One region of the Staphylococcus sp. GW823-FHT05F06 genome, then DNA from elsewhere that is predicted to be linked to it. Evidence: predicted binding sites of a transcription regulator. Region 1 holds the regulator's gene; each other region holds the start of a gene.
What was found. Region 1 encodes Rex, which represses fermentation and respiration genes when NADH is low (regulators of the CRP and FNR family bind a similar motif). Its sites were predicted from a motif close to TTGTGAAATATTTCACAA; they were not measured.
Positions count from the first base shown of each region.

Region 2: the regulator Rex is predicted to act here: its motif matches at 2,388-2,405, upstream of nirB (nitrite reductase large subunit NirB).
Region 3: the regulator Rex is predicted to act here: its motif matches at 2,993-3,010, upstream of pflB (formate C-acetyltransferase).

Region 1 is NZ_JBXAHW010000008.1:88,797-94,019, reverse strand. It holds gene AC1Q7N_RS07015 (ABC-F family ATP-binding cassette domain-containing protein) at 1-1,829, opposite strand, end outside; gene AC1Q7N_RS07010 (redox-sensing transcriptional repressor Rex) at 2,176-2,811, shown strand; gene AC1Q7N_RS07005 (PH domain-containing protein) at 2,950-3,231, shown strand; gene AC1Q7N_RS07000 (YeeE/YedE family protein) at 3,317-4,369, shown strand; gene AC1Q7N_RS06995 (sulfurtransferase TusA family protein) at 4,421-4,645, shown strand; gene AC1Q7N_RS06990 (ammonium transporter) at 5,065-5,223, shown strand, end outside.
Region 2 is NZ_JBXAHW010000004.1:76,174-81,396, forward strand. It holds gene nirB (nitrite reductase large subunit NirB) at 1-2,260, opposite strand, end outside; gene AC1Q7N_RS04010 (sirohydrochlorin chelatase) at 2,698-3,417, opposite strand; gene nikA (nickel ABC transporter substrate-binding protein) at 3,667-5,142, shown strand.
Region 3 is NZ_JBXAHW010000011.1:52,911-58,133, forward strand. It holds gene pflA (pyruvate formate-lyase-activating protein) at 1-668, opposite strand, end outside; gene pflB (formate C-acetyltransferase) at 690-2,936, opposite strand; gene cntE (staphylopine family metallophore export MFS transporter CntE) at 3,677-4,867, opposite strand; gene AC1Q7N_RS08355 (ABC transporter ATP-binding protein) at 4,879-5,223, opposite strand, start outside.

The DNA of each region.
Region 1 (5,223 bases):
AATACTTCAGGTTGTGTTAACTGTTCGTCGATATGTGATATTTGTGCTTCTAATTCTTCGATTTGTCTTTCACAATGTTCAATTTGTCTTTCTAATTTACGTTGTTGTCTTTTTTGTTGCTTTTGACTGATATAGGTTGAAGTATTTGCGTCTTGATTTATCTCTTTATTTTCAAAATTATTTTGAGTTATTGTTTCATGTGCTTTGATAGCTGCAGCTTCTTCAGTTTTCTCAATATAATACTGATAATCTCCCAAATACATTTGGCCACCATTAATGTTTAAATCAAAAACTTTATTTGCAAGTTGGTTAATAAAATAACGATCATGTGATACAAAAATAATTGTGCCTTCAAAATCTTTCAATGCTTGTTCAAGCATTTCTTTAGAATCAATATCTAAATGGTTAGTCGGTTCATCTAAGATAAGAACATTATCACGTTGTAACATTAAAAGTGCTAATTGTAATCGTGCCTTTTCACCGCCGGATAAGTCATTGATAATTTTTTTTACGTCTTCTTGAACGAACAAGAAACGCCCTAATACTGCACGTACATCTTTTTCATTCATGTGTGGATATTGATCCCAAACATAATCGAGAATGGTTTTATTTGATTTAAATTCAGCTTGTTTTTGATCATAGTAACCAATTTGTAAATTAGCACCAAAGATAATTTGACCACCTAGTTTATGTTGTTTTTCAGCAATTGTTTTTATCAATGTTGTTTTACCAACACCATTTGGACCAATGATAGCTATATGATCCCCTTTAAAGACTTCGAGGTTTATAGGTAGTGTAATAGGTGAGTCGTAACCAATTTTTAAATCATGAATGTGCATCACATCATTACCAGTATTACGGTCGAAGCCAAATTGTATATTTGCACTTCTAGCATCTATCATAGGTTTATCAATACGTTCCATTTTTTCCAATGTTTTACGTCTACTCTTAGCCATGCCGCTTGTAGATGCACGAGTAATATTTTTTTCTACAAAGGTTTCTAAACGCTTGATTTCTTCTTGTTGCTTTTCAAATTCTTGCATGCGTTTTTCGTAATACTGATTACGTTGCTTTATAAATTGCTCATAGTTTCCTACATAGTGTTTTACATTTCCTAGAGCAACATCATAAACTTGAGTTACAATTTTATCTAAAAAATATCTATCATGACTGATAATCACAATTGCTCCTTTAAAGTACTTTAAGTAATCCTCTAACCACTTGGTTGTTTCCATGTCTAGATGGTTAGTTGGTTCATCAAGAAGGAGTAAATCGGGTTCTTTAAGTAACATTTGAGCAAGAGAAAGACGTGTTTTTTGACCACCACTAAAATCATTAATAGGCTTGTTGAAATCGCTTTCTGTAAAGTTAAGCCCGTGCAGGACTGTTTTAATTTTACTTTCATATTGATAACCATCTAATTGCTCATAACGATTCGTTAAAGTTTCATATTTTTCAATATGTGATTGATATTCATCGGACTCATAATCTTGTCCATTTCGTGCAAGCCAATCGGTTTCATCCTTAATTAAATTTTCAATTTTCTTTATATGTTCAAAAGGCTTAGACATTTCTTCAAAGACAGTAGCTTCTGAATTGAGAGTCATTTGCTGAGTTAAATAACTCATTGTTAAATTTTTGATTTTTGATATTTGACCACTATCGTAATTTTCCACACCTGCTATGATTTTCATTAATGTCGATTTACCAGCTCCATTACGACCTACTACGCCGATTCTTTCGCCAGTTTTCACCTCAAAATTAACATCTGTGAAGATATCTTCACCATCGAACGATTTGGAGATGTCATTAAGTTGTAAAAGTATCATTCGATTCTCACCTTTCTATGTATTTGAAATAGGTTTAAACTATATATAAAGTATTTGTTTTTGAATATTTAAATTTTTGTTAATTCTATATTATCGAATTTTAAATAGAAAAATAAATTGCGTACGTTATCTTGAAATGATGTTAAACTCAATTACTTCTATTCTACAGTATTCATAGAACACATGAAACTAGGATATTTATTTTTAAAAATTAATAATGTATAATGTTTAAGTATTCGTTGTATACAATTATTTGTATTATGAGATGACATTCAACATATGTTTTAACTCATTTACTGATTTTAATGATACATGCATAATATACGCGAAAAAGGGGGTTAGATATATGCCAGATGATTTTAAAATTCCTCGCGCTACGTTAAAACGTCTACCTTTATATTACCGATTTGTCAGTATTTTGAAAGGTAAAGGTATAGATCGTGTTAATTCTAAAACAATAAGTGAAGCACTACAAATTGATTCAGCTACAATAAGAAGAGACTTTTCATACTTTGGTGAATTAGGAAAAAAAGGATATGGATATAATATAGATAGTATGCTTGAATTCTTTAAATCAGAATTAAGTGAGAGCGATCAAATTAAAATTGCCATTATAGGTATCGGTAATTTAGGGCGTGCATTACTTACATATAACTTTTCAATACATGATGAGATGACAATTACTGAAGCTTTTGATATTAGACCAGATATTATAGGTGAGAATATCGGTGACGTTGTGGTAAAACATAGCGATGATATCAAAGCGACATTAGAATCAGAAGTTATTGATGTAGTCATTTTAACAACACCAGATAATGTGGCACAACAAGTAGCTGATGAACTTGTTAAAGCCGGTGTTAAAGGTATACTAAACTTTACGCCACGTCGAATTAAAACACCTCAAGATGTTCAAGTACATCATATTGATTTTGGTATAGAGTTACAATCATTATTGTTCTTCATGAAAAATTATAGTAAATAATTAATAAAAATCACTTTAACATAGTACTCTCAAGTGAGAGTGCTTTTTTTTAATTAAACAGTTACAATAGATTATAAATACGAAACTTTTTAACAAAAATTGTAAGTTGAAATTTATTGTAATGGGAGATTGAAACAAATGACTCAAGAAATAAATTGTAATTTCAAATCACATATTCCCAGAATAATGACAGTTCCCGGTATATTGTTAATACATGAAAATAAGTTGGAGTTTAAGGCATATAGTCAAAACAATAATCCATTCAATATTCAATTCGAACTCTCTAGCATTGTGCGGTATAGAATATCGAAAGGGTTATTAGGAAATAAATTGTTTATTTATTATTCTGATCAGGAGTGGTATAAATTTAGTAACTTATCTAAGAGTAACTTAAACAAACTCACAAAATATTTATATTAAAACATAAGAAATAAAATTAAGAATTTGCAAAATATAGTCCTTTCTACTATAATACCTTAGTATTTATATCGGAAAAGGTGATAAAATGGTGTGGACAATTATAAGCGGATTAGTCGTTGGCATATTGCTAGGATTTGTAATGCAGAGAACAAGATTTTGTTTAGCTGGTGGATTTAGAGATATGTACGTTCAAAAGAGTAACAAAATGTTTTATGCATTGCTTATTGCTATTACTGTCCAAAGTATTGGTTTACTTATTCTAAAGAACTTAAATATTATAGAGGTTCCAACAGAAACATTTCCAGTTATAGGAACTATTTTGGGATCCTTCGTTTTTGGAATAGGGATAGTATTAGCTGGAGGATGCGCGACAGGAACTTGGTATAGGGCTGGTGAAGGGTTAATTGGAAGTTGGGTGGCATTAATATTTTATGCATTGACTTCAGCCGTAACTAAAACTGGGGTACTTCTTCCAATAATGAATCAAATAAATAAACCGACGCAAGTCAGCACAAGTATGACGAGTACAACAGGTATACCACAATGGATTCTCGTCATGTTATTAACTGTAATTACAATATTTTTAGTTGTGAAAACAATTCGAAAACCTAAAATAATGGTGCCCCAACTTAAACAAAAATATAGTGGTATTAGACATTACCTATTTGAAAAAAGATATCATCCATTTGTTGCTGGCATTGCAATAGGTTTTATTGCTCTACTTGCTTGGCCTATGAGTGAATCTACTGGGAGAATGGGTGGCTTAGGTATAACAACACCTTCTGCAAATCTTGTAAATTATCTTATTTCAGGAGATTTAAAATTTATTGATTGGGGTGTGCTTTTGGTACTAGGTATATTCATAGGTTCTTATATAGCTGCAAAAGGGTCTAAAGAGTTTAGATGGAGATTGCCAGATATTAAGACAATTCGCAATAGTGCGCTTGGTGGCATATTTATGGGATTTGGTGCTTCAGTTGCAGGTGGTTGCTCTATCGGTAATGGTTTAGTAGAAACAGCTACAATGAGTTGGCAAGGATGGATTGCTTTAGCCTCTATGATTATTGGTGTTTGGTTTATGAGTTATTTTATTTTTGTAAAACCTATGAAAAAGTTACAACAAGTATCTCAAAGCTAAGATTGGTTATTCTAATGTGACATTAGATAAAATGAATGAGGAGGTATATCAATGGTATACGAATTAGGAACAGTAGGGATGGTTTGTCCATTTCCTTTAATAGAAGCACAAAAGAAAATGAATGAATTAAATCAAGGGGATGAATTGAAAATCGATTTCGATTGCACCCAGGCTACCGAAGCATTACCTAATTGGGCTGCAGAAAATGGATATCCAGTTACAAACTATGAGCAACTTGATGATGCATCATGGACGATTACTATTCAAAAGGCATAAAAACTTATAATTATAAAGTTGATAAAAAGATTTTTTAAGGATAGAAAATTAAGCAAATTTAATTATAGATTAGATTGACGAGAAAAAAGTTAAATTAAGTAGACATTAGCTATATCGTTGAAAGAAAGAGTTAAACTTGAAGACTGTTTTTAATTTAATGAAATTCGTTAGTATAATTATGATAGCCTGAGACAACAATCATTGTCCCAGGCTTATTTATTATTGTAGTGAGATAACTAAATCAAGATTATCTTTTTATTATACTCACTACTAACATGGTGTAACGAAAGTAATATGTTTTTTGTACTACGCTTATATATACAATGTAACTTAAAGTGACATACTGTGTAACATGACCTTACCTAATTTTGCTTTTTAAAAAAACACTCATTATGATGTTTTTAAAGGAAGTGGTAAGTATGAATATGAATGATACAATATTTCTATTTTTATGTACTCTATTAGTATGGTTAATGACACCAGGTTTAAGCCTTTTTTATGGGGGACTCGTACAATCAAAAAATGCTTTAAATACTGTAATGCAAAGTATGGTTGCCATTGTCATTGTCACATTTGTA
Region 2 (5,223 bases), on a different contig from region 1:
CATTTTCAAAGCCCATACGTTCTAACCATGGTGCTGTTCTTTCAGCGTAAACACCTGTTTCTCTGTAATACTGCATGAGGGCACCACATAATTGAATCACTTCATCTTCGGTTTCAACTGTCGTTAACAATTTACCTACAGTAACATCAGTACCACCATTACCTCCGATAAATATTTGGTAGCCATTTTCAACAGATATGACGCCAAAATCTTTAACACCAGACTCTACACAACTTCTCGGACAACCTGATACTCCCATTTTAAATTTATGAGGTGTATCAATATATTCAAATGTTTTTTCAAGTCTTATTCCTAGTCGAGTTGTGTATTGTGTACCAAAACGACAAAACTCTTTACCAACGCAACTTTTAACAGAACGCGTCTTTTTACCATAAGCAGAAGCAGAACGCATTCCTAAATCTTTCCAAACTTGTGGTAATTCTTCTTTCTTCAATCCATATAAACCTACACGTTGCGAACCTGTTACTTTAACAAGTGGTACGTTATACTTTTTAGCAACTTCTCCTAATCGAATGAGTTGGTCAGCATCTGTAACACCACCGCGCATTTGAGGAATCACTGAGAAAGTACCATCATTTTGTATATTTGCATGATATCTTTCATTAGCGAAGCGAGAATCTTTTTCGTCTCGATGTTCAAAAGGATAAACCATATTTAAATAATAATTAATTGCAGGTCGACATTTAGGACAACCATCTTTATCTTTGAAATCAAGAACGTGTCGTACTTCTTTTGATGATTTGAGATTTTTAGCCCTGATTTGAGTTACAATTTGGTCTCTTGTTAAATCAGTACATGGACAAATACCTGTTGGTTTTGCAGCAATAAAGTCGTCACCTAATGTATATTGTAATAACTCACCGATTTGACCTTTACACTTACCACATGAATTACCTGCTTTTGTTGCTTTAGTCACTTCATCTACAGACGTTAAACCTTTACTTGTAATAGCATTGACGATTGTTCCTTTATCAACACCATTACATCCACAAATCGTTTCATCATCAGACATATCAGCAATAGATGTCCCCGCATCTTCATCACCTTTATGCAATAAAGAAACAAGTGTATAATCTTCAAGCGTTTCATGTTTTTTCATCATATTATAAAATCGTGATCCATCATCAGTATCACCATACAAGACAGCACCAACGACTTGATCCTGACTTAAATACACTTTTTTGTAGATATTGTCGACACTATTAAAAATTTCCACACCATGGACATCTTCATCTTCAACAATTTGCCCTGCACTATATAAATCACAACCAGATACTTTAAGTGAAGTGAAAGTAGTAGATCCTTTATAACCTTTTGTTTCTTTACCAGTTAAATAATCTGCTAGCACTTTGCCTTGTTCATAAAGTGGCGCCACCAATCCATAAACTTTCCCATCATGTTCGGCACATTCACCGACTGCATAAATATGAGAATCAGATGTTTGCATATAATCATTTACAACAATACCTCTATTGACATCTAATCCACTATCTTTAGCAACTTCAGTATAAGGTCTGATACCAACAGCCATAACTACTAAATCTGTTTCAATCACCCGACCGTCAGCTAATTTAATAGCTTCAACATCTTTATCACCAATGATTTCTTTAGAATTTGCTTGAAGTTCAATCTTCATACCTTGCTTTTCTAAATCCGCTTTAAGCATTTCTCCGGCTTTACGATCCAATTGCATTTCCATGAGCCAATCAGCTAAATGAAGAACTGTCACTTCCATTCCTTGATCTAGAAGTCCTCTGGCACACTCTAAGCCTAGAAGACCTCCACCAATGACAACTGCGCGTTTTTTCGTTTGGGCAATTTCAATCATTTTATTTGTATCATCAATTGTTCGCCATCCAATGACACTAGGAAGATTTGAACCTGGTATAGGTAATACAAAAGCTTTTGATCCAGTAGCGAAAATACAAATGTCATACTCTACTTCAATACCTTTAGAAGTAGTAACTATTTTGTTTTCTTTATCAACTTTTTCCACTGGATCATTATTTATAAGTTCAATATTATTCTCTTGATACCAATCATAAGGATTCATAATTGTATCTTCGACGGTCATTTTCTTCTGTAAAATATTGGATAACATAATTCTGTTATAGTTCGGATAAGGTTCTTTCCCAATAATAGTAATATCAAATTGTGATTGTGAACGTTCTAAAATCTCTTCTATCGTTCTTAAACCTGCCATACCATTACCAATCATTACAAGTTTTTGTTTTGCCATACTTTAATGCCCCTTTTATCAATATAAATTTTTAATACAAAACACAATGTAACTTTATAAAAGGTCAGAAATTTAATCATTTTGTATTTCTCTTTTCAAGTTCATCTTATAACAAAACTTCAGTTTTTTGTGATGTAATTCACATTTAAAATTAAAATCGGGGATTTCCCTAATGGCATGGATATGGTTTTCTAGGATGAAATTGAGGCCAAAATTAAAATATATTATTAACTATTTTATAATATATGTTGCAATTGAAATTACACTTTACGCTGTCATTTTAAACCACAAACTATTTTATAATGAGCTGCATTCATTATAGAAATAATATCATCAAATATTAAGGGGAATGTAACAATGAATTGTGTTACATTCCCCAACCTTAACGAATCATATCATTTATTTTTTGTAAATTCGTTTAAAATAATTGAAATATATTAAATATCTAACGCTTCAAGTCTTTCTCTAATAATTAATCTTAAAATTGGATCAAAGTTAATCGATGGCGTAATGTGTAATTGACTATGCAATGTCATTTCACCTAAAAGACGTTTTACTTTATTCACCAATCTACCATCAAATAAAAATAATGGGACAATGACTAACTCGTCATATTGCTCTGAGATTTTATCTAAATCATTTTTAAATGCTAATGTCCCATATAAAGCTCTTGCATAAACAGGATGATGACTATCAAGCGTTTTAACAAATGCTTTTAATTCATCATGTGCTTTCGTAAAACGTCCACTTCCATTTCCATGGGCAATTACTATAGTTGCTTTGGTTGAACCTTCACTGACTTTTTCATCAGCAATTCTATTTTCTACTAATGTTTTCATATATGGATGTGTACCAAGAGGCGCACTCATTTTACTATCAATTTGTGGATATCGAGCTTTCATCTCTTTAAGTATTTGTGGAATATCACTGATATAATGCATTGCACTAAAAATGAGTAAAGGTACAATACGAAATTTTGTAATTCCTTGCTTAATCATCTTCTCCATTATGATTTCAAGATTTTGTGTTTCACTTTCTAAAAATGCTAACTCATAATAATATTGCTCATCTTTTAATAAAGTTCCGATAAATTCTTCTAAAGCTTCATTCTGATTTCCTTTTCTCATGCCGTGAGCGACTAGAATATTACCTATCATAATTATCCCACCCTTTTGTATTATCATTATTACGAATAATTAAATCACATTTGTGTACTAATGTATAATGTAGCATCTTAAATAAATATGCTAACATAGTTGTCAAAAATTTTATTTTTTTAATTATAAGTTATATAATAAAATTCGTTGAGAGTTTACAAATATAATCATGCCAAATGTATTTATATTTACTACATAATTACATTTTTAAATATCTCAAATAATTCATATTTAGAGAGGATTTCATTTATGAAAAAATTGATTACTCTTATTGTCATGATATCTTTTGTTTTAGCGAGCTGTGGGGGCACATCAAGTACAGACAAAGACACCCTCAATGTTGAAATACCTTTGAAAACTAAATCAATTGCACCTTACGAAACTGATATCCCAGTTAAAACAGGTGCCTTGGAATCGCTTTTTAAAATGTCGAAGAATGGTAAAGTAAAACCTTTATTAGTCAAAAATTATCATCAAGTATCTGACAATCAACTAGAACTCACTTTAAAAGATAATATTAAATTTCAAAACGGTCATCATTTAACAGGCGAAGCTGTAAAACGCAGTCTCGAAGAAGGAATGAAAAAAAGTGATTTGTTAAAAGGATCACTTCCTATTAAATCAATCAATGCTCATGGACAAAAAGTCACAATCACTACTAAAGAACCTTATCCAGAATTAATGTCTGAACTCGCAAGCCCATTTGCTGCTATTTACGACACAAAAGCTAAAAACAAAGTAACTGATCAACCTGTTGGTACGGGTCCTTATAAAATTGATCAGTATAAACGTTCGCAAAAAATCGTACTAAAACAATTCAAAGACTACTGGCAAGGTACGCCAAAATTAAAAAGAATTAATGTCACTTATCATGAAGATGGTAATACTCGTGTTGATCACTTATTATCAGGCAAATCAGATTTGACTACTGATGTTCCAATTGAACGCGTTGATGATGTAAAAAAATCTAACAAAGCAAACATTCAAAGTACATCAGGCTTTAGAACGCATTTAATGTTATACAATCATGATAGTAAAAAAGTTAATAAAAAAGTAAGAGAAGCACTAGATATGATTATTAATCGAAAAGACATTGCTAAAAATGTTTCTAAAAATTATGCTGAGCCAGCATCAGGTCCTTTTAACCATCGATTAAAATCATTAGAAAAAGAGGAAATTCAATCACAAGACATCAAGCGTGCAAAAGAACTTTTAGCTCAAGAAGGTTATTCCAAATCGCATCCTCTTAAATTAAACATGGTCACATACGATGGCAGACCAGAATTGCCTAAAATTGGACAGGTGATACAATCTGAAGCTAAAAAGGCAAATATTGATATACAATTACGCAATGTAGATGATATCGAAGGATATCTCAAAAACAAACAGAGTTGGGATGTTTCAATGTATAGTTATTTAAGTGTGCCACGTGGTGATACAGGTTATTTCTTTAACACTGCATACTTACCTGATGGAGCATTAAATAAAGGTAATTATAGTAATACTAAAGTCACTCAGTTAATTAAAGAATTAAATACTACTTTCGGTGACAAGCAACGTGGTCAAGTGACTAATGAAATACTAAATGAATCTAAAAAAGATATTCCTAACAGCTATATCACATACAACTCTCAAATAGATGGTGTGAATAATAAAGTAAGACATTTTAATGTTACACCAGAATCTATCTATTTAATTGATTATAAATTAAGTAAAAAAGAATAATAATTGATACGGGAAGCTGGGACATAATTCCTAACAAAATAGCCAGTAAATGAGTTTTTATAAATTCATTTACTGGCTTCT
Region 3 (5,223 bases), on a different contig from region 1:
AGTTGATAAGGAATACCTAAATTTTTCCACTTATGCACACCGAGTTGATGATATGGTAAGATTTCAAACTTTTCAACGTTATCTAAAGAATTAATAAATTCTCCTAGTTTTATCAAATCTTCTTTATCATCCGAAATACCAGGTACTAAAACATGTCTAATCCAAACAGGTTGTTTCATATCAGATAATTTACGTGCAAACTTTAAAATATGTGTGTTAGGTTTGCCTGTTAATTTGATGTGCTTATCATTATCAATATGTTTAATATCTAATAAGAATAAATCTGTATGCTTTTGCAACTCATCAAAATGACGATTAAATGCTGGTGTATCATTTACACAGCCCGCAGAAGTATCAATGCATGTGTGAACACCATTTGCTTTTAATTCTTTGAATAATTGCTCCAAGAAAGGCATTTGTAGTAATGGTTCGCCACCACTGACTGTTACCCCACCGCCTGAAGCTTCAAAGTAAGGTTGGTACGGCAAGATTTCATTTACCATTTCATCAACCGTCACTTCTCTTGATGGTTCGTTAATCTTCCAAGTGTCTGGATTATGACAATATAAACATCTTAACAAACAACCTTGAGTAAATAATATATATCTAAGTCCTGGCCCGTCGACAGTGCCCATACTTTCAACGGAGTGTAAGTGTCCTTTAAGCATTTTGCTCCCACCTTAAATTTATTACATAGATTCGTGGAATGTACGTGAAATAACATCTAATTGTTGTTCACGTGTTAATTTAATGAAGTTTACAGCGTATCCAGATACACGAATCGTTAATTGTGGATACTCTTCTGGGTGTTCCATTGCATCAATTAATGTTTCTCTATTAAACACGTTAATATTGAGGTGATGACCATGTTGCATTGCATAACCATCTAACATACTAGTTAAGTTTTTATTTTGATCTGCTTCTTCTTTACCTAGTGATTTCGGTACGATACTAAATGTATTTGAGATACCATCTTTACAGCAATCATAAGGTATTTTAGCTACAGAACTTAGTGAAGATAATGCACCTTTTTGGTCACGACCATGCATTGGGTTTGCACCAGGCGCAAATGGTTCGCCAGCTTTACGTCCATCTGGTGTGTTACCAGTTTTCTTACCATAAACAACGTTTGAAGTAATTGTTAATACACTCATTGTGTGTTCAGAATTACGGTATGTTTTATGGCTACGTAATTTAGTCATGAAACGTTCAACTAAATCTACTGCAATTTCATCAACACGACTGTCATTATTACCATATTTAGGGAAGTCGCCTTCGATTTCAAAGTCAGTTACAAGACCTTCTTCGTTACGGATAGGTTTAACTTGTGCATATTTAATCGCTGATAAAGAGTCAGCTGCCACAGACAATCCAGCGATACCAGTTGCCATTGTGCGAATAATTTCTGTATCATGTAAAGCCATTTCAAGACGTTCATAGCTGTATTTATCATGCATATAGTGAATGATATTTAATGAGTTGATGTATACGCCAGCTAACCAGTCCATCATTTTTTCATATCTTTCGAAAACTTCATCATAATCTAGTACGTCTGATTTAATACCTTCATAACTTGGTCCAACTTGTTTGCCAGATTTTTCATCTTTACCACCATTGATAGCGTAAAGTAATGCTTTAGCTAAGTTAGCACGTGCACCGAAGAATTGCATTTGTTTACCAATCTTCATGGCAGATACACAGCAAGCGATACCATAATCATCGCCATAGCTTTCACGCATTAAGTCATCATTTTCATATTGGATTGAGCTCGTTTTAATACTCATTTTAGCACAATAGATTTTGAAGTTTTCAGGTAAGCGTGTAGACCATAATACTGTTAAGTTTGGTTCTGGTGCTGGACCTAAATTATCTAATGAGTGTAAGAAACGGAATGAGTTTTTAGTTACCATCGGACGGCCGTCAATACCTACACCACCGATAGATTCAGTTACCCAAGTTGGATCTCCAGAGAATAATTCATTATATTCAGGCGTACGTGCGAATTTAACGATACGTAATTTCATAATGAAGTGGTCAATGATTTCTTGAACTTCTTGTTCAGTGATGTCACCATTTTGTAAATCACGTTCAGCATAAATATCTAAGAATGTTGAAGTACGTCCTAAACTCATTGCTGCACCATTTTGTTCTTTAATAGCAGCTAAATATGCTAAGTATAACCATTGCACAGCTTCTTTGAAGTTAGTAGCAGGACGGCTAATATCAAATCCATATTTTTGTCCTAATTCTTTTAAATCTTGAAGTGAGCGATATTGTTCTGATAATTCTTCACGTAAACGAATCACATCTTCAGACATTTCAGTGGACATTGTGTTAAAGTCTTTAAGTTTTTGTTCCATTAAGAAGTCTACACCGTATAAAGCAACACGACGATAGTCTCCGATAATACGTCCACGTCCGTAAGCATCTGGTAAACCAGTAATAATACCAGCTTTACGACAATTTAACATTTCTCTTGAATATGCATCGAATACACCTTGGTTATGTGTTTTACGATATTCAGTGAAGATTTTTTCTGTTTCTGGGTCTAATTCGTAACCATACGCTTCACATGCTGCTTTTGCCATACGAATACCACCGAATGGTTGCATAGAACGTTTGAATGGTTTTTCAGTTTGAACACCAACAACTTTTTCTAAATCTTTGTCTAAGTAACCAGCGTCATGAGAAGTGATTGTCGATGCCACTTTAGTATCCATATCCCACATGCCACCGCGCTCACGTTCTTCTTTTGATAATTGCATTACTTGATCCCATAAAGTTTCAGTTGCTTTTGTAGGACCTTCTAAAAATTCATCGTCACCTTCATATAATGAATAGTTCAATTGTATGAATTCTCTCACGTCTATATTTTTATTCCAACGACCTGTTTTAAATCCTTGCCAAGCATTAGTATGATTATTTGTTTCTAACATACTCTCCGCCTCCATTTCGTATTGTTAACGTTTTCAACGGTAGTATACCACGAAACATGTGATTAATTTCACATAATTTATGGCATATTTTCTACTAAAGTTTGTATAAATTACGAACCTGTGACAGAAGTTATAACAGTTTGTGAATAAATTATCCTGTTACATAACAGTTTTCTGAAAAATTTCTTCTATTATTAAACCTGATAGTATGAAAAATTCACTATATAATAATGACAAGTAAAACAAAACCTGAGACAACAATTGTCTCAGGCATAGTTTGTCTATCATTAAATTAGAAACTGGCTTAGTCTTTTTATCTCTGTTACTAATAAGGCTAAATTGAGAAACATATCCATATCATAGATATTATAAATGTGCGTTTGGGAGTCCTAACACATAAATTTTATAGACATTTCAACTTAGAGCTCATAAGCCATATGGGGATTATATTCAAAATAAATTCTACTCTATCTCATTTTCCACGCTCTTAATTTACCTCTTTATTATTAACTTCTTTCTTTTTAAAAAGCCATAAAACTAGAATTAAAAAGATATGAATGTAAAAGTTTCTTCTATTGTAATCAAAAAGCGTGAATATTCAATTGCAATAAAAGTTTGATACAATTTCATTTCTTTCGTTTTAACAAAGTAAATAAATCGATTTTTTACATGTGTGGGAGTGTAACCTCAGACAAACTGGAGGCTCCCTTAAAATTTATCATTATTTTTATGTAGTTTTGCTATGAGGCTTTTGAAACACTTTGTCTTTGTCTAATTTTACTTAGTGTCATTGCAATAGTAACCAATAAAGCGCATAAAATATACATCCATTTAAATCCTACCGTATCTGATATTGGCCCCATTAGCACACCTCCTAGTGAAATCCCTAAATCTGCACATGCTATAAACAATCCTAATAACATATTACGTCCTATCTTTGGTAAGACAAAACTTAAATACGTTGTCAATGTAGGATAAACGAGCGCTTGTGTTATTCCGATAAAGATTGCACTTATATATACAAATATACTCACTATATGTGGTCCAAAAGCTACAATGACTGAAGCAACCATCAGTAACGTTAAGACAATCATCATAAAACGGTGATGCCATAAACCATCAGATGGTACATACTTACGTAAATAAAATCTAGCTATCACTACTGTAATGGCTTGAATTGTGAGGAAAATACCTGCATTCGCGAAACCTTCCCTAACCGTATATAATGGTATAAAAGTACTCATCGCACCAAACACGATAGATGACAAGATCATAATCATACCACTGCAGAAGAGTGCTTTATTTTTAAAAAATTGGACATATACAGTCATTGCATTAAAAGGCAAGACTTCGTCTTTTGGTGATACCTCTTTTTGTGTATTTGCAAAAGTAGTTCTATAACCAAATAAGGTTGTTGTTACTGCAATAAAAATCATAACAATAGCAAATATGGACATATTTTCCACGTGCCAAATCCCAACTGCAATTAATGGTCCTAATAAATTGGGAATCGTTGAAAATAATGAATAGAGAGATACACCTTCTGAACGATATTTCTCAGGTAAAGCATCTATAATACCCAATTGTAAAGACATTGAGAAGAATGCCGTACACACACCTTGCATGATACGTGCAATCAAATAACCTTCAAGTCCTGTAAACCCATATAATACCAGTGCCATAGCATTAATCAATAATATAATACGCAATACTTTAATCGGACCAATACGTGCAATAATTTGACCAGCCCAGGGGCGAAATAGCATTGCCGTTAGCATATAAGCTCCCATTACAATTCCAATTACAGTATTCGTCGCCCCCAAGTCATGTCCTCTTAGAGGTATGAAAACATTGAGTATGGCATTCGCACTAAAAAACATCAATGTTAAAATATATAATCTTAAAAAAGGCCAAGACATGGCACCTTTCATATTGTCACTCCTTAGATTGATAGTTGTTTATCAATCAGTTCTCTTGTATAACCATTTTGTTGCCTATGCAATTCACTTATAGATGTCCTAGCTTCGATACAACCATTTTTAAAAATAAGCAAGTCATCACATATATATGTCGCAGCTTGTATATCATGAGTAATAAAGATATAACTCAGCTGGTGTGAGTGACGTAACCTTTTCAATAAATCTAATATTTGTGTTTGCATAGACATATCTAATGAACTAATCGCCTCATCAAATAATATATAATCTGGTTGCATACATATCGCACGTGCAATAGCTACACGCTGTGCTTCTCCACCTGAAAGCATATGTGGATAACAATACAAACA